One region of the Rossellomorea sp. NPDC077527 genome, then DNA from elsewhere that is predicted to be linked to it. Evidence: riboswitches for the same ligand, from Rfam matches in the RefSeq annotation. Region 1 holds a riboswitch; each other region holds the start of a gene.
The links. A riboswitch is a leader RNA that binds a small molecule or an ion and turns the genes downstream of it on or off. The one in region 1 is predicted to bind S-adenosylmethionine.
Positions count from the first base shown of each region.

Region 2: another riboswitch for S-adenosylmethionine. It lies ahead of mtnK (S-methyl-5-thioribose kinase); the one in region 1 lies ahead of ACIGG7_RS20345 (methionine ABC transporter ATP-binding protein).
Region 3: another riboswitch for S-adenosylmethionine. It lies ahead of ACIGG7_RS19470 (O-acetylhomoserine aminocarboxypropyltransferase/cysteine synthase family protein); the one in region 1 lies ahead of ACIGG7_RS20345 (methionine ABC transporter ATP-binding protein).

Region 1 covers NZ_JBITVL010000007.1:53,104-61,006, reverse strand. Annotated here, with positions in the region: gene ACIGG7_RS20390 (acyl-CoA dehydrogenase family protein) at 1-468, shown strand, start outside; gene ACIGG7_RS20385 (SDR family NAD(P)-dependent oxidoreductase) at 589-1,368, shown strand; gene ACIGG7_RS20380 (ArsR/SmtB family transcription factor) at 1,401-1,703, shown strand; gene ACIGG7_RS20375 (arsenate reductase family protein) at 1,815-2,171, shown strand; gene gcvH (glycine cleavage system protein GcvH) at 2,301-2,684, shown strand; gene ACIGG7_RS20365 (YusG family protein) at 2,778-3,014, shown strand; gene ACIGG7_RS20360 (toprim domain-containing protein) at 3,197-3,553, shown strand; gene ACIGG7_RS20355 (thioredoxin family protein) at 3,559-3,867, shown strand; gene ACIGG7_RS20350 (SCP2 sterol-binding domain-containing protein) at 4,144-4,494, shown strand; SAM riboswitch class I at 4,600-4,706, shown strand; gene ACIGG7_RS20345 (methionine ABC transporter ATP-binding protein) at 4,863-5,885, shown strand; gene ACIGG7_RS20340 (methionine ABC transporter permease) at 5,882-6,550, shown strand; gene ACIGG7_RS20335 (MetQ/NlpA family ABC transporter substrate-binding protein) at 6,565-7,389, shown strand; gene ACIGG7_RS20330 (carboxymuconolactone decarboxylase family protein) at 7,521-7,886, shown strand.
Region 2 covers NZ_JBITVL010000003.1:387,190-395,092, reverse strand. Annotated here, with positions in the region: gene ACIGG7_RS11910 (acyltransferase family protein) at 1-254, opposite strand, end outside; gene ACIGG7_RS11905 (PAS domain S-box protein) at 423-2,576, shown strand; gene ACIGG7_RS11900 (methylated-DNA--[protein]-cysteine S-methyltransferase) at 2,591-3,046, shown strand; gene ACIGG7_RS11895 (DUF2087 domain-containing protein) at 3,217-3,807, shown strand; gene mtnA (S-methyl-5-thioribose-1-phosphate isomerase) at 3,851-4,903, opposite strand; gene mtnK (S-methyl-5-thioribose kinase) at 4,922-6,103, opposite strand; SAM riboswitch class I at 6,205-6,361, opposite strand; gene ACIGG7_RS11880 (carbon-nitrogen family hydrolase) at 6,454-7,236, opposite strand; gene ACIGG7_RS11875 (pyridoxal phosphate-dependent aminotransferase) at 7,357-7,903, shown strand, end outside.
Region 3 covers NZ_JBITVL010000006.1:86,700-94,602, forward strand. Annotated here, with positions in the region: gene ACIGG7_RS19455 (sugar transferase) at 1-466, opposite strand, end outside; gene ACIGG7_RS19460 (S41 family peptidase) at 713-2,170, opposite strand; gene metX (homoserine O-acetyltransferase MetX) at 2,344-3,417, opposite strand; gene ACIGG7_RS19470 (O-acetylhomoserine aminocarboxypropyltransferase/cysteine synthase family protein) at 3,681-4,976, opposite strand; SAM riboswitch class I at 5,218-5,336, opposite strand; gene ACIGG7_RS19475 (trans-sulfuration enzyme family protein) at 5,424-6,563, opposite strand; gene ACIGG7_RS19480 (DUF302 domain-containing protein) at 6,693-7,073, opposite strand; gene ACIGG7_RS19485 (peroxiredoxin family protein) at 7,148-7,729, opposite strand; gene ACIGG7_RS19490 (hypothetical protein) at 7,722-7,903, opposite strand, start outside.

The sequences.
Region 1 (7,903 bases):
GAATTGATGATGTTAATGCCTGAAGAAGTAGGCGATGAGCCACTTGCACAAGAAAAATACCTTGTGAAAAACGCGAAAAAAATCGGCTTGATGCTGGCTGGATTGGCAGCTCAGAAGTTTGGTAAAGCCCTTGATAAAGAGCAGGAAATCCTGGTGAACATTGCAGATATCGTTTCTAACGCATACGCAATGGAATCCGTAGTCCTGAGAACCGAAAAAGCCATTGAAAAAGGTGGAGTGGAGAAAGCGAAGCAAAAGCTTCTTTACACTCAAATCTTCTGTCAAGAAGCATTCAATGAAATCGAACAACATGCCAAAGAAACACTTGTCGCAACGGAAACAGGTGACACATTACGCATGATGCTTTCAGCACTTCGTAAATTCACCCGCCACACACCGATCAACGTGATCGCAGTGAAGCGTGAAGCATCAGTCAAACTGATCGACGCAGAAAAATATGCACTGTAAGTAAGTCAGGGACGGACCTTCGAAACGGAGGTCCGTCCTTTTTTTATTTGACAACGGCGCTGCATTAAATTATTATATGTTTAAACATTTAAACATATCAAGATAAGGTGGTTAGCATAGATGAATAAAACCGTTTTAATAACAGGTGCTTCCAGCGGCATCGGTCTGAACTTCAGTCATAAGTTTGCACAATCAGGTCATGATGTGATTTTGGTAGCACGAAGTGAAGGGAAACTCCGGACATTATCAGAAGAAATCGAGACGAAATATGCTGTGAAGACGTATGTGTTTACGGCGGACCTTTCAAAGCCTGAAGCTTCAAAAGAATTGTATGAGTCCATTAAGGAGAAGGGGATTCAAGTGGATATCCTCATCAATAATGCCGGATTCGGTTTGTTTGGAGAATTCGAAGAAACGGAGCTATCGAAAGAACTGGATATGATTCAAGTGAATATAACAGCTTTAACAGAGCTATGTAAGTATTTTGGAAAAGAAATGGTGAACCGGAAAGAGGGAAGAATCCTAAATGTTGCATCGACTGCTGCGTTCCAGCCGGGACCGCTGATGGCAGTTTATTATGCAACGAAAGCCTATGTCCTGTCCCTATCAGAAGCACTCGCCAACGAGTGGGCACCACACGGGGTGAGGGTGGCGGCTTTATGTCCTGGTGCCACTGAGACGGGATTCAGTGATGCTTCAGAACTTCAGTCTTCCAAGCTCTTTCAATCAGGCGTAATGAACGTGGAAGATGTGGTGGAGGAAGGGTATAAGCAAATGATGACCAATAATAAAACGGTGATCGTCACAGGGGTGAAAAATCGAATGCTTACCAAGTCCATCCGATTCTTACCGCGTAAAATGGTCACTAATATTGTTCGAAAGGTACAAGAACGGGTATAATTGATAGTGAATGAGTTTGAAGGGAGAAGACTATGGGTCAAAAAGCAATTGATACATTTCGTGCTTGTATACCATTATTTCAAGCACTGAGTGATCCTTATCGTCAGGACATAATATTACTTCTTGCCGAACAAGAACCTCTTACGGTCAATCAGATAACTGAAAATCTGACCTTATCCCGTCCTGCAGTGTCTCATCATTTGAAAATCTTGCGGGACCAGCAATTAGTATCATTAGAACAAAAAGGAACGCAGCGATTCTATTCTCTTGAATTGGACAATGCAACCGTGCTCCTCAAAGAATTGGTCGAAACCGTAGAAACACAATGCGGGTAAAGTTTCCGAAAAGAAGGATACGAACGGATATTGTCGAATGTAAGAAATAGATTCGCGTAACTTGGACGGGGATATTCCCCGTCTCAGATTAAATGGAAAGGTGGTGGAATGATGTCGTTGACTTTTTATTCTTATCCGAAATGCGGTACATGCCGCAAAGCGAAAAAATGGCTCGAAGATCAAGGAATCGCCATGAATGAAATACATATTGTAGAGAACCCGCCGTCTAAGGAAGAACTTAAGAGCCTCTTCCAAAAGAGCGGATTCCCTCTCAAAAAATTCTTTAACACAAGTGGAAAAAAGTATCGTGAATTGGGCTTGAAAGATAAAGTGAATTCAGCCTCTGATGATGAATTGCTAGAAATTCTTTCCTCAGACGGTATGCTGATCAAGCGTCCGATCACAACGGATGGAAAAAAGGTGACTGTAGGCTTTAAAGAAGAAACTTTCGAAGATACCTGGAAGTAAATCGGGGTCCGGTACCTACCAAATAATAGATAATGAAAAAGTTTCATGATTCATACTTGGTTTTCTTGCTTTTTCAATGAAAAGTGTGTCAATATTAGGTTGTATAACTAGCATTTGGAGGGATAGAGAATGAGTACACCGAAAGAACTTCGTTATTCAGAAGAACACGAGTGGGTCAAGGTTGAAGGGGAAAATGTACGCGTAGGAATCACATCATTTGCACAATCTGAACTGGGCGATATCGTATTCGTCGAGTTACCTGAGGTTGGCGATGAAATCAAAGCAAACGAGCCATTCGGCAGTGTTGAATCGGTTAAGACCGTTTCTGAGCTATATGCCCCTGTATCAGGTAAGGTGGTAGAAGTGAATGAAGAGCTGTCGGACAGCCCTGAGTTCGTAAACGAATCACCTTATGAAAAGGCATGGATGGTCGTTGTTGAACCTTCAGATGCTGGAGAAGTAGACAAGCTAATGACGGCTGAACAGTATGATGAAATGATCAATGAAGGATAATAACTGCCAGGGCACCTTGAGGATTTCTCAAGGTGTTTTGTTTTTCTTTTTGGGCACCATAGGAGTACGCGTATAAAGAAAGGATGAATACTCATGGTGCTTGAACCAAGGAAATTAGATGTAACAAACAGAGTCACCGGCAGGCTGAATAATGGTGAGGTTGAATTATTCCTGGATAATCAGCGAATCGGCAAAATGGCCTTGCCTCTTGATGGGATCACTATGGAACCGAACTTTGAAGCAAGGGAAAATAAAATTTATCAAAGCTACACATCCACAGAAGGGCATGAAGCAAGGTACACGGATTGTGATGAAGGTGGATGGTGTTAAATGTATAAAGTGCCAGATCCGTTTAAGGATCTGGCACTGTTTCCATAATCGAATACTGCAGGCAAACCTCTTGCACTATTTTTTATAAACATGAGAAAATATAAGTAGAAAGTGGACATCATATCTTGTTATCTGAATATACTATCCTAATCTTATTTCTGAAAGATAAGGTGATGATCATGATGGAACTTGACGAAAAAGTAATCATCGTTGAAGGGACAACCGATAAACGAAAAGTAAAAGACATTATTAAAGAACCGATTGAAATTATCTGCACAAATGGAACGATCAGCATCACAAAGATGGACGAACTGATCGACGAGTTGTTTGAAAGGGATGTATATATCCTGGTTGATGCTGATGATGCTGGGGAAAAATTACGTAAACAATTCAAGCGTGAATTTCCAGAAGCCGAACACCTATACATTGACCGGATGTATAAAGAAGTGGCTGCAGCGCCTGAATATCATCTTGCCTCTGTTTTGATCGGAGCAAACATTGATGTGCATAAAGAATATCTAGGAAAAAGGATGATCTAGTTTTGATGGAGGTAAGCAGTACCGAAGCATTAAACCAAGCAATCGATGAACATACGTTAGAAGCCGTTTACCTTTATACACCAATGTGTGGTACATGCCAAGTGGCTGGAAGAATGATGGATGTCGTAGAGAAACTTCCTCAATCCTATCATTTTGTGAAAGCCAATTTAAACTATTTACCCGAATTTGCAGAGAAGCAATCCATTGAGAGTGTACCCTGCCTGCTCCTCTTAAAGGATGGTGTGGAACAGGAAAGGATCTATGCCTTTCAATCCGTTCCGTTTTTATATGAAACCCTCGTTAAGAACGCTTAGAGGGGATTAGAGACCTTTTATTTGAAGAGGTCTTTTTGTTTTTTAGGGCATTTTATTTAATAAAATACAAGTATAATGCGATTTTCTTTCTACAATCGCAGACATATTTCTCGGGAAATGGTTCGAATCCCCTCATTTTTTGACCTGTCATCATCCAAATTCTTACTGTTCGACAAATTAGATGAATCCTTCCAAAACATGTCGAGAATGCTTAAAAGGGAATCTCTTACTGAAGTGGAATTGTAAGTATATAGAAGTTTTACTGGGAGGGTATTCATGCGAATATATTTAGAGAAATTAGTAGATCAGTGTCACTCCAGGTATCACTTACGTCTCTTGTTCCCGGACAGCCCATTTATTCTTCAGTTTCAATGTGGAGAGCGCACCTACGGAATTTCCATTTCAAACAGTGATTGTGATGTATTAGATCATGGATTGACAGATTCACATTTTATCATCAAAGGTGAAGAGGCGGATATGGTCTCTCTCCTTTCAGGCGAAGAACGATTATCCCAAATGATTGAAAAAGGCGTTTTGGAAGTCAGAGGTGGATACCGGCCATTATTATTTACAGAGTCCGTCCTATGGCTTACAAGGTCAAGAGGGAAAGAACCGGTTCGAGTATAATAAAAAAAAGAATTGACACCTTTCTATATCCGATGATAGAATCTCTCTTGTAGCAAATTTTCAGAGTCTTTAACCATTTGATAAATTAAATAATTCGATACTTTACTCTTATTAAGAGAGGTGGAGGGACGTGCCCTATGAAGCCCGGCAACCGTCAATGAAAATTGAAATGGTGCCAATTCACTCAAAGCATATGCTTTGAAAGATGAGAGAAAGGATAGTCCTATATATGATTATGCCTTTCTGCTTATCGCAGGAAGGCATTTTTTATTTTCTATAAATGAAATAGATAGGAATGGCCTTCAGGATAGTGCAAATATTATTCTGATTAAAAAGATGGTTCTACTCAGAAAGAAGGTGGATACAACATGATTACCATTTCAGATGTAAAGAAAGTATATCAATCCAAAAATGGACCGATCGCCGCTGTCGATGGCGTCAATATCGAAATTGCTCAAGGCGAAATTTTTGGGGTGATTGGCTATAGTGGGGCAGGTAAAAGTACATTGATTCGGATGCTGAATGGACTTGAGGTTCCGACAGAGGGGATCGTCGATGTAAACGGACAGATTGTTTCAAAGGTGAAGGGAAAAAAACTGCGCGAGTCAAGGCAGTCAATTGGAATGATCTTTCAACACTTTAATCTGCTCTGGTCACGTACCGTTTTACAAAATATTATGTTCCCTTTGGAAATTGCGGGAGTCTCCAAGAAGGAAAGAATCCAAAGAGCCAATGAATTATTGGAATTGGTCGGATTGGAAGGAAGAGGGGACGCCTATCCAGCCCAATTGAGCGGGGGACAGAAACAAAGGGTTGGGATAGCAAGGTCTCTTGCCAATAATCCAAATGTTCTTTTGTGTGATGAAGCAACTTCTGCTTTAGATCCTCAAACAACGGATTCCATCCTTGATTTACTGGTGGACATCAACAAGCGTTTGGGGCTCACAATCGTCTTGATCACACATGAAATGCATGTGATTCAAAAGATTTGTCATCGTGTTGCGGTCATGGAACAAGGAAGGGTTGTAGAGCTTGGTGACGTTCTGGAAGTGTTCCGGAATCCACAAGAGCAGGTGACAAAGCGATTTGTGAAAGAAGTGTCCCAGGTCGAGGAAACCGGAGAAACGTTGGAACACCTTTTAGCCCAGTATCCAAATGGGAAAGTGCTTAAATTTACATTCGTGGGTGAAGCGACTGAGCAGCCGCTCATCACCAGCTTGATCAGAAAATTCGATCTTGAAGTCAATATCCTCCAAGGACAAATTTCCCAAACACAAAAAGGGGCTTATGGAACACTATTCGTCCATTTGGATGGAGAAGAACGGACCATCCAGGAAGCGGTTCTATTTGCTGAAGAGCAGCTGGTTAAGGTGGAGGTGTTACGAGGATGATGGAAAATCTATTTCCGAATGTGGATTGGGAGAAGATGTGGGAAGCCACTCTTGAAACTCTTTATATGACAGGGATGTCGGTGTTGATCACATTTGTACTGGGAATGATTCTTGGGATATTGCTGTTTCTTACATCCAAGGAGAATTTGTGGGAGAACAAACTCACTTATACCATTACCAGCGCAGTGGTGAACGTATTCCGTTCCATCCCGTTCATAATCCTGATTGTATTGTTAATTCCTTTCACTAAATTTTTACTGGATACCATCCGGGGAGCGAACGCGGCTCTTCCTGCACTGATCATCGGTGCAGCCCCATTCTATGCCCGAATGGTCGAGATCGCTTTGAGAGAAGTAAACAAAGGAGTTATCGAGGCAGCGAAAGCGATGGGCGCCAAAACGAGCACGATTATTTGGAAAGTATTGATTCCTGAATCACTTCCAGCTTTGATATCGGGAATAACGGTAACGGCCATCGCCCTCGTAGGATATACAGCAATGGCAGGGGTCATCGGAGCAGGTGGTTTAGGGAACCTTGCTTATCTTGATGGATTCCAGCGAAGCAGGGAAGATGTAACACTGGCAGCAACGATCATGATTTTACTTGTCGTATTTGCCATTCAACTAATAGGTGATTTCTTTACAAATAAATTAGATAAAAGATAAAGGAGAGAAAGTTCATGAAAAAATGGGTAGCAGGAGTTATAGCAGCAACAAGTATCTTTGGTTTAGCAGCATGCGGGAATGATTCAGGGTCCGGAAGCGGTGATGAAAAGGAATTAGTAGTAGGGGCATCAAATGTACCACATGCAGAAATCCTTGAACAGGTGAAGCCTATCTTGGAGGAAAAGGGTATCGATCTGCAAATTGAAACGTATCAGGATTATATCCTGCCAAATAAAGATCTTGATAATGGGGACCTGGATGCGAACTATTTCCAAACCACCCCGTATATGGATTTGCAAATGAAGGAAAATGACTATGACTTTGTCAACGCGGGTGGAATTCATATTGAGCCTATCGGTGTGTACTCTAAAAAGTACAAATCACTTGAGGATCTTCCAGAAGGTGCGACGATCTTAATGAGTAACTCCGTGTCCGACCATGGACGCATCCTTACTTTATTGGAGAAAAAAGGACTGATCACACTCAAGGATGGTGTGGAGAATACACAGGCTCAACTGGAAGACATCAAAGAAAACCCGAGAAACCTGAAATTCGATTATGAGTACGAAGCAGCTCTTCTTCCGCAAATGTATGAAAACGAAGAAGGGGACGCAGTTGTCATCAACTCGAACTATGCCATCGATGCAGGCTTGAAGCCTCTGGAAGACTCGATCGCCATTGAAGATAGTAACTCCCCTTATGTAAACGTGATTGCTGTAAACAAAGGGGATGAAAAGAAAGAGGAAGTAAAAGAGCTGGTGAAAGCATTACGCTCGAAAGAAATCCAGGATTTCATCAAGGAAGAATGGGATGGAGCGGTTGTACCGGTAACTGAATAAACGAAAGAAACCCGATTCGAATTATAGAATCGGGTTTTTTATATTCTCTTCCTATAATTATTAACATAATCGTTTCGCTGTTGGCTCATACTATTTTCGATGAATCTATTTTTGAAATGGAGTTGGATGAATTGCAGATGGAACCGAGAAACACAACAGAAGCGGCCCTTCATGATTATAAAATGGGACTTGGCATTTTTACTGATAAAATGCCGGAACTTGCAGAACAGTATAATACATTCACCGAGCATTGCTTCAGAGAAGGGGTTCTTTCCAAGAAAGAGAAGCAGCTGATCGCACTGGGAATCAGCTTGTATTCCCAGGATGAATACTGCATCATTTACCATACAAAAGGATGCCTTGATCAAGGATGCAGTGAAGAGGAAATCCTCGAGGCCATCGGCGTAACGGCAGCATTTGGCGGCGGAGCGGTCATGAGTCAGGCTGTTACATTAGTGCAGCAGTCGATTCAAGACTTGAATCAGTTAAAGCAATAACCAATCGAGAAGGAGAA
Region 2 (7,903 bases), on a different contig from region 1:
TAAATCAATTGAAACACAATGTAAGGAAGTATCAATTTTTTAGCAAGTTTTTGAATATATCCCTTTTTATAAAAACCTTTTGCAAAAAATCCTGCTACAAGAATGAAAGCAGGCATGTGGAAGGTGTAAATCGTTTTATACAAAGAAAGGATAAAGGGATCACTTTCAATATAGGACCGGATAACATGTCCGAATACCACTAAAAAGATCAAAATGAATTTGGCATTATCGAAGTAATAATCACGCTGTTTCATATCTTCACCATCTTTTAAAAAGTTTAATCCTCATTCATTCTTACCCTAGGATACAATGAGCAAAACATGAATTTCACTGTTAATTATCACCAAAAGTATGGGAAGCTATGCGATTTCTAGCTGACTTAAGCCAATGGTCGTCTTTTAAAAAAGTAGGGGGATGAGGAAATGACTAATAGTAGTAAATTGAAGAGAGAGCAAAAAGAGGGACAATGTCATCCCGTTGATAGGGAAATTTGCTTAGCTTCACCCATGCCGATGCTAGTGATCAATCATGAGTTAATCATCGTTTATGCCAACCCCGAGGCATATGAAACCCTTCAATTAAATGATGAGGATGTAGTAGGGAAGCTGTTTAGCCTCTTTTTCTCTTCAGTACCTGCTCCTATTGTGGCCCATTATAAAGAAGTCATGGAAACAGGCAAAACTCTTGAAGATGAAACTCTGATGAACGTCAGTGAGAAGAAAATCATTCATGTCGAGCTATTGTTAAAAAAATCGACCATTTCTCCTAATGCTTATCTATATTTTAAGGATGTTACAGAATTGAAGGAGAAAGAACGCAAGGATCATTTGAATGTACACCTATTATCAAATATCTTCCAGAATGCATCAGAGGGAATCGTCTTATTCGATATCCATGGGAATATCAATGATGTAAATCATGCATTCAGTTTACAAGTGGGACTTGATAAGGAAGAGATCACAAGCAGGAATATCAGCTCTTTCATTCCTGAGAATGCCCACTATAAAATCGACAAAATCAAAGAATTGATCTCTCAAAACAAAAAAGCCCGCGGTGAAATTCCTATCAAGAAATCACAAAGCATGTCAATCGTGGAATTCACCACAAGCCCTTATGTCCATCACAAGCTCCATATGGCCATTCTTAGAGATGTAACTGAAAAGAGGCAGATGGAGATTCAGCTTAAGCGAAATGAAGAATTGTTCAAAGGGTTATTTGAGGAAGCGATCGATGCCATTGTCCTGTGGGATCAAGACGGAAGGGTCCTTAAAGCGAACTCTTCAGCTCTGAAAATATTCGAGTGTACGCTTTCTGAACTCCTATCCAAAAAAATCAGGGACTTCGTTTACCCTTTGGAAAGTCAAAAGTTTGATCTGGTCATGGAACAACTAAACAGAAGCGGAGCTGTAAGGGATGAAGTATTATTTCTCATGCCGAACAATCAGCTGAAGCATTTAGAATTCACTTCAAAACTTCATTCTGTTGATGGGTATAATATGACCATTTTCCGAAATGTCAGTGAACGATACCAAATGGAGAAAGAATTGCGTGAGAGTGAAGAGAGATTCAGGAAGATTTTCGAAGGATCATTAGACGGATTGCTACTGACCAATCATAATTATGTTGTCGTAGATGCAAATCCCGAAGTGAGCAAAATCATTAATATGGAAAAAGATCAGCTTATAGGAAAAGATGTAAGGGAAATATTGAATATAGAGCCCGGTGAAGAAACGTATGATGAATATTTACAGCAGTTGAAAGAGGAAGGTCAGGCAACCTTTTTAAAGACGTTAACAACTTACAGGGATAGAGTTCAATATGTAGAGCTATCATCAAAATATAATTTACTTTCCAACTTGAATTTAACCATCATTCGCGATATTACGGATCAAATCGAAATGCAGGAACAATTAAGAAAATCAGACACGTTAAGTGTTGTAGGTGAGCTTGCTGCAGGGATTGCCCACGAGATCAGAAATCCGATGACTGCACTGAAAGGGTTCATTCAACTGCTTGAAAACAGTGTCGGTAAAGATCATGAAATGTATTTTAATGTGATCACTTCTGAATTTCAACGAATTGAATCGATCATTACGGAGTTTCTTGTCCTGGCAAAGCCACAGGCAATCCAATATCAAGAAACGAATTTAATTAAAATTATGAAAGATACAGTAGATTTACTGAGTGCCCAGGCAGTCATGCATAATGTTCAATATGAAGAAAGCTATCAGGATGACCTTCCCGCTATCGTAGCTGAACCCAATCAGCTAAAACAGGTATTCATCAATGTCATCAAGAATGCGATTGAAGTCATGACTGATGGAGGCGTGATTTCCATCAACATACATGAGACAGGGGATGAAATGATTCATATCGAGATTAAAGACCAGGGAGGCGGAATCTCAAAGGATAAAATCAAGAAGCTGGGTGAACCCTTTTATACAACTAAAGAGAGAGGGACTGGACTTGGCCTGATGGTTAGCTTTAAAATTATCAAAGAGCATAAGGGAAGTGTTCGGGTTGAAAGTAAAGTAGGAGAAGGAACCACCTTCCATATTTATCTTCCTAAATCATAAAGGAGTTCTACAAAATGTCCATTCATACAATTACGGTAGAGAGTCCCATTGGAAATCTGAAGCTATCAGCGGATCATATTCATTTGCTGTCTGTACAGTTTGTTGATGAAAGAGTGACGAGCGAAACGGAGCATCCCATTTTAATGAAGGCGAAAGAGCAGCTTGACGAATTTTTTAATGGGGAGAGGAGAGAATTCGATCTTCCTCTTAAATTAGATGGTACAGCTTTTCAAATAGAAGTATGGAATGCTCTTCTGGAAATTCCATATGGACAAACATGGTCCTATCAAGATCTAGCACATGCCATTCAACGGCCGAAAGCAGTGCGAGCAGTAGGACAGGCAAATAAAGCCAACCGCTTTCCCGTTATCATCCCCTGTCACCGGGTCATAGGGAAAAATAAAACGCTGACAGGTTATGCAGGTAAACAAGTAGACAAGAAAGAAACCTTATTGTCATTAGAAAGATAAGATCGATCAGGCAGTTTCCTAAAGGAGACTGCCTGTTTTATTTCTATTTCCTATGAAAATACCGCTTTCAACAGTTTACTGACAAAGAATTCTGAAAAATACTTGATTTACCATTCTATTTAGACTATTATCTAATTAGATGAGAATCGAAGTGGAAAGGGTGGAATTGATTGCAACTAAGTAAGCAGGTAGCATTTCATAAAACGATGGGAGATCCGACACGTATCAAAGTGATGTATTTACTTGCAGATGGAAGATTGCACGTTGGTGCCATTGCCGGGAAGCTGGGACTCACTGCGCCCACCATCTCCCATCATCTGACAAAACTGAAAGAATGCAATCTAGTGTATTCACGACGGGAGAAAAACACGGTTTACTACTATTTGAATAGAAAAGTATTACAACATCACGGACAGGTGATCAGCCATTTTGCTCATGAAGAGAAAGGGGAAAGAGAGTTGTCGGAGAAATTAATGAAAGAAAAGCAGAAAGTGAAAAATAATTTTCTCGAAAAAAGTGGACGTATCAAGAATATTCCATCTCAACAAAAGAAAAAATTATTCATTCTTGAACATATGGTGGAAGGATTAAAAGTGGGAGAAAAATATAAGGAAAAAGATTTGAATGAATATATTCAACAATACCATGATGATTTTGCCACCATAAGGAGGGAATTCATCATTCACCAGTTCATGTATAGGGAGAATGGTATTTATGAGGTGAATCCAAAGGAGATGTGGGGATCGACAAAATTAAGTTGATTGATAGAGAAAAGAGGAGGGGAAAATCCTTCTCTTTTCTTCGTTATTTAACATTTAAGATTTGTTGAATGCTTTTCTCAAAGTTTTGAAATAGCACACCCTTTTCAGTGATGATGCCAGTAATCAATTCATGAGGAGTCACATCAAAAGCCGGGTTATAAACCGGAATGTCATCTGGAGCGATTAAAGAACCGGATATCTTCGTGATTTCCTCAGGTGACCTTTCTTCTATCGGTATATCCTCCCCGGTTCTGGAGTTTAAATCGAATGTGGATGATGGGGCAGCCACGTAAAATGGAATCTTGTAATGGTTGCACACGATTGCAAGCATAGACGTCCCTATTTTATTCGCTGTATCCCCATTCAATGATATTCGGTCTGCACCGACAATCACCGCCTCGATTCCTTTCTCCTTTATGGTATGGGCAGCCATACTGTCTGTTATCAGAGTCACATCCACCCCTGATTGCTGGAGCTCCCATGCGGTGAGGCGTGCACCTTGAAGCACAGGGCGTGTCTCGCAGGCGAATACTTGAAATCCTAGCCCCCTTTCTCGTCCTAAATGAAAGGGGGCAAGTGCTGTTCCATACTTACTTGTTGCGATCGAGCCTGCATTACAGATAGTCATAACCTTACGCTTATCACCCAATAAGCCAAGACCATATTCACCAATCATTCTGCATACTTCTTCGTCCTCAGCATGGATCTGGATGGCCGAGTGGAGCAGGTTAGTTCTTGCTTCATTTGTGGATCGAACCTGTTCGAGAGCATATTCCAGCCGATTCAAAGCCCAGACAAGGTTAACGGCAGTCGGCCTCGAATCAGAGAGGTATTGTTTATCTCGGTAGAAATAATCTTTGAATTCTGCCAGGTTATCCGTTTCGTATTGGCTTGCTGCCTGAGCCAATCCGTAAGCCGCAGTAATCCCGATGGCAGGTGCCCCCCTCACTTTGAGCGAAATGATCGCATCGAAATATTCTGTGATGGTGGTAAGTTTAAGATATTCCACAACATTCGGCAGCTTTTGCTGATTAAGGATCAGTAAATGATCTTCATGCCACTTGAGTGAAGTGGGTATGGAAAGTGTATGTGTCATGAGTACCTCCTTTAACATTTACGAATGTGCCTTTATTAGAGTCAATAAATCATCTATTGAATGAATGTCTTTACGATTTACAATGAGTTGTTTTCCGAGATTTAAACATATGCGCTTAGCCTGTAGTCTCCGTTCTTTATCTTCAATGCCGTCGAGGTCATCCACATGTGCAAGTCCGATTGTCCTTCTGATGCATTCACATCCTGCAAAGCCTATGCTGTCTTGAAAGCTTTTCTCAAGAACAAATTCAAGGTAACCCTGTACCTTCGTGTAGGCGTCACCACTTTCTTTCCAGTGTCTTGAAAACGTGGTGGAAAAGATAATCCAAGTATCTTTCAAATGTTGCAGGATGGTTTCCTTGTCATCAGGATTTGAGATGACTTGAAATATAAGGTTTGCCATAAATTGACCGATATCAAACCCAATCGGTCCATAGAAAGCAAATTCAGGATCAATGACTTTTGTTTGCTGGTCATCCACAAAAATACTGCCTGTATGAAGGTCCCCGTGCAGAAGGGCTTCACCTTCGGTTAGGAAGCTTTTCTTAAGTTTTGCTACTTCGAGTTTTACATTGAAATCATCCCATAATTGCTGAACATCGGGTAAAAGTTCTTCCTCAAAATCATTGGTTTCACTATTAAAAAAAGGATCCGTGAAAACCAGGTCTTCTGTAATTTTGCACAATTCAGGATTTGAAAACTCCTTCACATATTCTTTTTTCTTAAAGGGATGTAGGGCATAATCAGAAGTGAAATACAATGTATTTGCTAGAAATGTACCAATATCCTTTGATAATCGGGGGTATACATTTCCTTTAATTAGACCGGCGCGTGCGATGGTCAGATGACTTAAATCCTCCATCACTGTAATGGCGAGCAATGGATCCGAATAAAACACCTCGGGTACAAGGTCGCCTACAAAGGAACGCTGAAGCATGAGGGCACGCGCTTCAATTCTCGCCCTCTCGATTGTCAGTGGCCAGTTTTCCCCGACCACTTTAGCATAGGGGAGAGCTTGTTTGATGATGATTCCTTTCCCTGTATCCCTTTCCACTACACGAAAAACCAAATTCAGGTTTCCATCTCCAATTTCCTGACATGATAATTGGGAGCCGTCTGCAAAGATTTTTAAAGAAATGGCCAGTTGGGAGGCCGACTGTTCAGTAAGTGGTTGATACGAATTGAGTTCTGTTATTGCCATTTTCATTCCTCCTTTTAAAAACGGTTTACGGAGGCTTTTCCATGGCATGAGAAAAGCCTCTTTCCATGTTCGAAAGAGGCTTGAAGATTGATCTTCGTCACCTCTTATCTCTCAGAAAGATAGTCTTTCTGTTGGAATTAGCACCGTGCCTTACTGGATCAATCAATCCGGCGCATACTGCGCCCCGTCTTACAACGGTATTATGGTCGGTTGCTGGGCTTCATAGGGCCAAATCCCTCAGCCAGCTCTTGATAAGAGTTGCGTACGCTATTTAATTAATTTTCGGAATCATTTGAATTGAATGGTACCATTGAAGCATTTTCCATGTCAACAAATTTTTTATCAGTGACTTAATAATATTCTGGTCTTCGATCTTGAAAGATCGGAATTTGTTTGCGGACTTTTTCTACTTCTTGTAAATTGATTTCAGCCGAGACCAGTTCTTCCGTTTGAGTTCCTTTAGCGAGTATTTCACCCCATGGATCAATAATGAGTGAACAGCCGCCAAACTCATTATTGGGATCACTGCCCACCCGGTTGCAGGCAATGACGAAACATTGATTTTCAATCGCCCTTGCCTTTAGGAGAGTTTGCCAGTGATCGATCCTTGCACTTGGCCATTCAGCAACGACAAAAACAACTTTTGCTCCAAGCAATACATGCTTTCTGAACCATTCAGGAAAACGGATATCGTAACAGATGAGACCCGCCATCTTTGTCTCATCCAGTGAGAACATCCCGTCCTCCTGTCCAGGAAGTAAATAGTGATGCTCATCCATTAATTTAAACAAATGAAGCTTAGAATACTGTTTTACGAGTATACCCTTTGAATCGACTGCTATAAGTGTATTTCTGACTCCGTCCATTGATTTATTTGCTACAGAACCACCTATGATGTGGATGGAGTATTTCTTTGAAAGGGAAGTCAGGAAGGTGGAGGAGTCTTCTGCTCCTTCATCTGCGATCTCATCCATCCGTGTTAGATCATAGCCAGTCGTCCACAGTTCAGGAAGTACAACCGTAGTGCAACCATCTTCCTTTGCTTTTCTGACCCACTGTTCGACTTTTTCCTTATTTTCTTCAGGTTTCCCAAATGCAATATCCATCTGGGCGAGACCAATCTTATGAATCATTTTCTTCACCTCTTTATGTACGATTTGGCATTTATTCCTTTACATTCTTTATGTTCCGTTATATCATTTGTGACTAGAATTTGAAAGTAATAAATTTTCAAAAAATGAGTAGGTGAATGAATGAAAAACTTTAAAAAGGCATCACGTTTAGAAATGTTGCCTCAACAATTTTTTGCGTCCCTAGCAGGTACAGTGAATGCTGTCGTAAATAAGGGGCATGACGTCATTAATCTTGGGCAGGGAAATCCGGATCAACCGACGCCTCCGCATATTGTGGATAAACTGAAAGAAGCTGCTTCTTCGCCGGCCAATCATAAGTATCCGCCATTTCGAGGCTTGACATCCTTTAAAGAGGCGATTTCAGCTTTCTACCTCCGTGAATATGGGGTAGAAATCAATCCTGAAACAGAAGTGGCCGTCCTGTTCGGAGGGAAAGCCGGATTAGTTGAGATCCCGCAATGTTTATTAAACCCTGGCGATGGTGTTTTGGTACCCGATCCAGGGTATCCGGATTATCTATCAGGGGTTGCATTGGCTGAAGCGAAAATGGTCACAATGCCGTTAAAAGAAGAGAATGGATTTTTGCCTGATTATAGTGATCATTCCCCGGAGGAATTAGAAAACGCCAAAGTAATGTTCCTCAACTATCCCAATAATCCTACCGGTG
Region 3 (7,903 bases), on a different contig from region 1:
CATAATACCGGGTGATAGCTGGTACTTCCGGTCTTGGACCTACCATACTCATCTCACCCTTCAGAACATTCAATAGTTGCGGGATTTCATCGAGGCTTGTTTTGCGAAGGATCTTTCCCAAGGTGGTAATATTCGGATTCGTTTCTCCTTTGAACACAAAGTCTTCAGGGACTTTATCCTTCCATCCGTACTTCACTTCACCTGATTCCCTCATGGTTCGAAATTTATAAATCGTAAAGGGAATATGATTGATGCCTGTCCGGGTTTGTTTAAATATGACCGGCCCCCCATCAATCAGCATGATGAGCACGTATAGGAGGAGAAAGATCGGGCTTAATAGTATAATTGACAACAAACTGATGACGACATCCATCACCCTCTTACCGTTCAACTTTTCTATGTGAGACTTCATACCCAATCGTTCGATTGTAACGCTTTCTTCATGAATTTTATTCGGTTCTATCAATATTCCTCACCTCCTTCAAAAAGTAATGAGATTGAATGATATTCTACTATATTGAGGATAAGGACTAAATATTCATTACTTGTTATCTATTTATTGTTCCCACACCTCCCTTTAGTCATTTAGAACCTCAAATTGGTAAATTAAGTTATATTATTCGACACCCATTTCTATTTCCCCTCTTTTTTCCCGAATAAAACTGAAAAAAGAGAAAGATTCATGACTTTAAGAACCTTTCTCTTACACACACTATTCTTTTTTCGTACCTTTCGCAGTCCGCTCTATATACTCCAACGCTGCTTGCAACTGCAAATCGTTCTTTTCATTCTGAACCGCTTCAAGTATTTCCTTCTGCAATCTTTCTCCGGTTTTCGCATCAATGACGCCCGTGACGTCCAGACTTGCTTGGATTTGGAAATCCTTTACCGCCTTTGCAGTCTTCTTACTGAAGTATCCATCGGTCCGATCAGGAGTGAATCCCAATCCTTGGAGCATCTCCTGTGCGTTTTTCACCTGTTCGTTGTTTGCGCCTTCTTCCAGAGGTTTCTCTACCTGAAGAGGATGGGCATAGAAGTAGGATGGTTGTCTGACTGGTATATCCGGTTTGATCCCCTTCTTGTGAATCCAATTCCCATTCGGCGTCAGCCATTTGAACATCGTCAGCTTGATGTTGCTGCCGTCTCCCATCGGTACTGCCTGTTGGACGGTCCCTTTGCCGAAGCTCTTTGTCCCGATCAGTGGGTATCCTTCCGCTTCCTTCAACGCTCCTGCAAGGATTTCGGATGCAGATGCGCTTCCCTCATCGATGAGGACCACCACTGGATATGCTTTTCTTTCCTTGCTGTTGGAGAAAGATTTCAGCACCTCACCGCTTCGTTCCTGAATTTGGACATACGGTTTTTTCTCTGTAACGAACTGTTTGAGGATCTCTTCCACGCTTGATAGGAGACCGCCCGGGTTGCCCCTTACATCAAGGACCAGCCCTTCTACCTTTTTCTTCTCTAGTTCTGCCAGCTGCTTTTTAAAATCGACGGCGGTGTTTTCCGAGAAAGTGGTAATTTGAATATAACCCGTCTTCTTCCCATTGACTTCCTTCACATCCGACATCACCGTCTCAACCGGAATATCGTCCCGTTTTACGGACACTTCGATTGGATCCGAGAGTCCTTCCCTCGTAATCTCCAATTTTACCTCTGTCCCTTTCTTCCCCCTGATCTTCAACGTTGCTTCATAAAGATCAAGGCCATCGATGCTGTTTCCATCCACCTTGACGATCCGGTCATTCGGCTTCAACCCTGCTTTTTCAGCAGGTGAATTTTTAAACGGCGCCACGATAATGAGCTTTCCGTCCATGATGGTGACCTCTGCCCCGATCCCTTCAAAGGAAGAATCCAATGCGTCATTAAATTGCGAAGCAGTCTCAGCATTCATGTAAACAGAGTACGGATCATCCAGGGTTTTCAGCATCCCCTGAATTGCTCCTTCCACGAGCTGTCCCTTATCTACATCTTGAAAGAACTTATCGCTGATGAGATCATAAGCGACTTCCACCTTGTGGAGCTTGTCATTTAGCTCACCTTTTCCATTAAACTGAGTAGGCTCGTCCCCTGCCAAGTCCGTCCATTCCAAGCCGCCATACATTCCTCCTGCACCGATCAGCATACTAATGATGATGGTGATGATGTGCTTTCTGCCCGTCCACTCCATATATTCCCCTCCAGCTACTCGTTTGTTTATGGTCAGGATGACAAAAGCCTGATGAAGAAGAAAGCTTTCCACCCAACGAAAAAAGACACCACACAAAAACGCGTTAAGGCGGTGCGATGTCTTTGCTTATCTAACTATATGCCCGAGGGGGACGAGTTATGAATGACAGGAAATTATTTAATACCCGTCACCACTTTCTGGACTTTATGGTTATTAAGATGGGAAGAAATGATCCCTCCCCACTTTTCAAATTCTACTAGAAACCCATCATGGCCGAATGACGTTGGGATAAAGTAGTGTTCTCCTAGTTGGATTTGGTTTGTGAAGTCCTTTAAGTATTGAGGGGAATAGATCAAATCACCCTCGTAGCCGATGGAGATCAGCTCGCATTGATACGATTCAGCGACTTTTTCCACGCCTCCCCTTTCTCTTCCAATATCATGGGTATTCATGGCTTTCAGAAGGGTAAGATAGCTATTGGGATCAAAACGCTTCCCGAGTTTCTTTCCTTGATAATCCAGATAACTTTGGATATTAAATTGCTCATTGGTCTTCTCCCGCTTGAAACGCTGATCGAACAACTCCTGCGTTCGATAGGTCACCATGCCTACCATTCTGGCAATCTCTAATCCTTTTAAACTGGCACCGTGTGGATAGTGCCCATCGTGAAAATCGGGATCTCCTTCAATCGCTGTGATTCCAATATGATTAAAGGCGATGCCGTAATCATTTAATGCAGGCGAGACGGCAAGGGCGAAGACTTTTTTGATATAAGAAGGATACAGGACTCCCCACTCAAGCGCCTGCATTCCCCCCAGTGAACCTCCGATCACGGCTTCGATATGGTCGACGGACAGCCTCTTTAACGCTTCAAATTGGGCTTGGACCATATCCCTTATCGTAATGTGCGGAAAATCGGAACCGTAACGCTCTCCGGATTCGGCATTGAGAGACGTCGGCCCCGTGCTTCCTTCACACCCTCCCAGTACATTAAAGGCAATTACATTGAAGCTGTCGGTATCAATATACGACCCGGGACCGATCAGTCCATCCCACCAACCACGGTCTTCCCTCGTCCCTGTCACTATATGGGTACCGGTAAGGGCGTGGCATACAAGGATGACGGGCCCTTCTTTATTTCCTGTACGTTCATATGCCAGATTTACATTTTTCATCGTGATGCCTGACTCTAATGTGAGGGATGGGATGGTAATGGAGCTGACTTCGTACGAATATGAGCTCTCCATTCCTCCACCTCCTTTTTGGTGTTGTTTGGGGTGATGAGGGCACCCCGGTTTTCGTTAAGGTGAGCTGATTGGCGTCTTCGATTCCATTGAAATGGCCAGCGTGAACAGGTTTCGCTGATATATTTGACATTTCGCTGATAAAAGGTCCGATTTCGCTAATATATTGAAAATATCGCTGATAAAATCAGATTTTCGCTGATATCTTTCATACCCAGGCCCAGTATGCCCTGTCATTAGCGTCCATCCCCTGATTTTCGTGAATATTACACCCGTGACGTCTCCAACGCAACTTCAATCGCATGATCCAGATCTTCAATCAGGTCCTTCGCAGATTCCAACCCGACGGAAAGCCTCACCAGATCCTCCGTGACACCCGTAGCACGGATCTCCTGATCATTTAATTGCTGATGCGTTGTGGAAGCAGGATGGATGATCAGTGATTTCGCATCCCCGACGTTGGCTACATGGGACCAGAGGGAGATGTTATCAACCACTTTCCGTCCTGAATCCCTCCCCCCTTTGATCCCGAATACAACAATGGAACCCGATCCATTTTTCAAGTATTTTTGCGCCAGTGCGTAGGAAGGATGTTGCGGAAGTCCGGGATAGGATACCCATGCGACACCGCTATGCTGATCCAGGTGCTCTGCAATCTTCAAGGCATTTTCTGTATGACGCTCAATGCGGAGGTGCAGGGTTTCCAGTCCTTGCAGTAACAGGAACGCGTTCTGAGGACTTAAACATGCCCCGAGATCACGGAGGAGCTGCACTCGAAGTTTGGTGATGAACGCCGCCGGTCCTACATCTTGGGCGTAGCGAAGTCCGTTGTAGCTTCTGTCCTCTTCTGTGAATCCAGGGAATTTTTCATGATTCCAGTCAAACTTACCACCGTCTATGACCACACCACCTATCGCCGTACCGTGACCTCCGATCCACTTTGTGGCTGAATGGATGACGATATCCGCTCCCCACTCGATTGGCTTGCACACATATGGGGTGGCAAATGTGTTATCGATGATGAGCGGAATATGGTTATCATGAGCCACTTTCGCGACCGCCTCGATGTCCAGGACATGGAGGCTTGGATTCCCGATTGTCTCAGCGAATATGGCTTTCGTTTTCGGCGTAATCGCTTTACGGAAGTTCTCCGGATCAGTTGGATCTACGAAATGGACTTTGATGCCGTATTTCGGTAGAGTCGTAGAGAATAAATTATACGTACCGCCGTAGAGATTCGTGGCTGCCACGATTTCATCCCCGGCACCGGCGATATTCAGAATGGATAGGGAGATAGCCGCCATTCCAGATGAAACCCCAAGGGCTCCGATGCCCCCTTCTAATAGGGCAAGGCGTTTCTCGAGCACATCAACGGTCGGATTCATGATGCGGGTATAGATATTACCTGGCTCTTCCAGAGCGAATAGTTTGGCTGCATGGTCGCTGTTGTCGAAAACATAGGAAGTGGTTTGATAGATAGGTACCGCTCTTGAGCCTGTGGCTGGGTCCGGCTCTTGGCCGCCGTGAAGAAGCAGAGTGTCGAAATCGAATGATTTGGTCATTTGGAATTCCTCCTAGAGTTTTTTGGATTTGGCGTAAGGTTTCTTTTGTTCACCTGTTGAATAGGATGGTTTTTTCAGCTGCTGAAAATCGGGTCGAGTTCACCTGCTGAACATTTGCAGAAAATCAGCAGCTGAACATCTCCAAACATTCTCCTGCTGAGCACAAATACTGAAGAAGATAGAAGAGGAAAAAACAAAAAACCCTCTTCCTAAGAAGAGGGTCTAATTTAATAGGGTCCTCCTCTTATCTTTCAGGCAGATCGCCTGCAGGAATTAGCACCTTTTCATGTGACGCCTTTCGCGTACATGAAGGTTGCCGGGTTTCATCGGGCCTAGTCCCTCCACCTCTCTGGATAAGAGCATATAGTTGTCAATGTGAAAATTCTTGCGTTGAGATGAATTATAAAGGGTAACCAGCATCAACGTCAAGGGTATTTTCAGAATTTTTTATTTTTTCACCGAAACTGCGATCGCTTCGGTAAATTGAGCTACGATGTCTTCACTATCCTCGATGCCCAACGATATTCGCACCACATGGGTGTTGATGCCAAGTTTCTCCTGTGCCTCTTTCGGGAGAGCACGGTGCGACGTTCCAAGCGGATACGATACCGTGGTTTCCACGCCTGCCAGAGACGGGATGATCTTGATCCAGCCAATTGATTTGAAGAATGTGCTGATGTCACATGTTTGCTCAAGTTCAATCGTCACAATCGCCCCATTTCCTTTTTCTGATAGGTTCGTTGGATAATAGACCGATTTCACTTGTTCATTTTTACGTAGCTCTTCAGCGAGAGTCCCGGCATTATGTGCCTGGGTGCCGACTCTCAGTGCCAGCGTCTTGGCTCCGCGACATGTCAACCAGGCTTCGAATGGGCTTAGGTTTGATCCAATGTTGACCACCTTTTCTTTTGCCTTTTGGACGAGTTCTTCGTGACCTACGACTACCCCTGCTGTGATATCGCTGTGTCCCCCGATATATTTCGTAGCGCTGTGAGCGATCAGGTCAATACCCTCAAGGAAAGGTTGACGCAGATATGGGGTGGCAAACGTATTGTCGATCATCGTTTTCAAGTCATGTCTTTCCGCCAAAGCTACCATGCCGGGAATATCTTCTACACGCATAAAAGGATTCGTAACGGTCTCACTGTATAGCAACTTGGTTTGCGGTGTGATTGCTGCCTCTATTTCGTTCACACTTGTAAAATCTACGAAAGATGTGGAAATACCGAATGAATTTAATTCTTCTTTCAGCATATGGAACGTGCCGCCATATAAATCCTCCGCTGCCACGATATGATCTCCAGACTGAACCACTGCGAGGATTCCCACAAGGATGGCTGACAGTCCCGAGGACGTAGCGACTCCTGCAGGCGCTCCTTCTAGGTCCGCCACCATCTTTCCAAGTTCATCAGTGTTGGGGTTTCCCGTTCTTGTATAGAGGTAGGGAGACTTCCCTTCATAAAAACCCTCCAGCTCTTCAAGTGATGTAAAAGAAAAAGCTGAGGTCTGATAGATTGGCGTTGTCTTACTGCGGATTTCCTGCGTTCCTTTCAATTGGCTATGTACGACTTTGGTGGTGAACTTCATATCCCTGTCATCCTTCCTGAATCTATGTATTTTAAAAAGTGTACCATATTCAGAAGATTGTGAGGAGTGAGAGGATTCCGGTTCTATAAAAAAAGGACCCGTTGCTTAACTGCAACAGGCCCCTGTGGATCAAACGTTTTCTAAACAGCCGATCAGACGATTTTCGATGTCCAATGCCAGACGTTTCAGTTCATCATTGTCCACCATTTCAATCAGCTTGCTCGGTTTCGCCATACCGATCTTGGTTGCTCCGCCTTCTGTGTATACCGTCACTTTACAAGGCAGGAAGTAACTTACGAGCATGCTTTCTTCCAGCACTTTTTTGGCTTCGTGTGGATTGCATACTTCGAGCACGACCACTTCCTCGTTGAAGTCCAGCCCCTTATCCTGGAGCTTCCCGGCAAGGTCAAGATTCCACAGAACACCGAAACTCTCTTCTTTAAGTGCGCTCTCGACAGCTGTCACCGCTTCTTTCACATTCATTGAAACTTCTTTAGTGTAATGGAACATATTGATCCTCCTTTATATGTCATGGTTACTTATACCTCACAGCGTATGTAACGAAACCAGGTCCGTCCCTTCCATTATTCCATCTGTTCGACCATTTTACCCATCATTTCTTCGTTCATGGGTCCGACAATTTTATGTTGAATGATGCCGCCCGTGTCGATCATATAGGTGGTCGGGATTGTAAAGGCACGGTAATCGTCCCCGATATCACCCTTTTCATCCATGAGGATCGGGAAGGTGAGTTCATAGCCGTCGACAAATTGCTGGACCGCCTTCTTTCCGTCATCCTGAGAAGTCAGATTGACAGCCAGGATTTCGACATTTTCTTTTTTCGCATGTTTTTCATAGTACTGCTGCATATGGGGCATTTCAGCTTTACATGGCGGACACCATGTGGCCCAGAAATTCAGGATTACTTTTTTGCCCTGATAGTCCGACAGCTTGACCTTTTCACCATCTAAAGTGGTCAAGGTGAAATCGGGGGCTCGGTCACCCTTTGTCAGCCCTTGCTGCGCATTGGATAAATCCATCGATTCTTTCGCTAATTGCGCCGCTTCTTCCTTTGCTTTCTTTTCCTGCTGATCCTGGAACAGGTTCACCAGAAAAATCCCAATGAGCAGGGCAACGATCACCAGGGCAAAATTCCGTTTATTCAATATGCTTCCTCCTTCCATATAGTAAGATGAGATAGATCATGACAGCAAGATACGTCCAGGTAACGGTAGTAAAAGCAAATCCTTCAAGAATCGATTGAAAAAAGAATTGAAGGAGTGTAAAGACAATAACAAATTGCACTGCCCACAGATCCCATTTTGGGCCATTTGATTTTT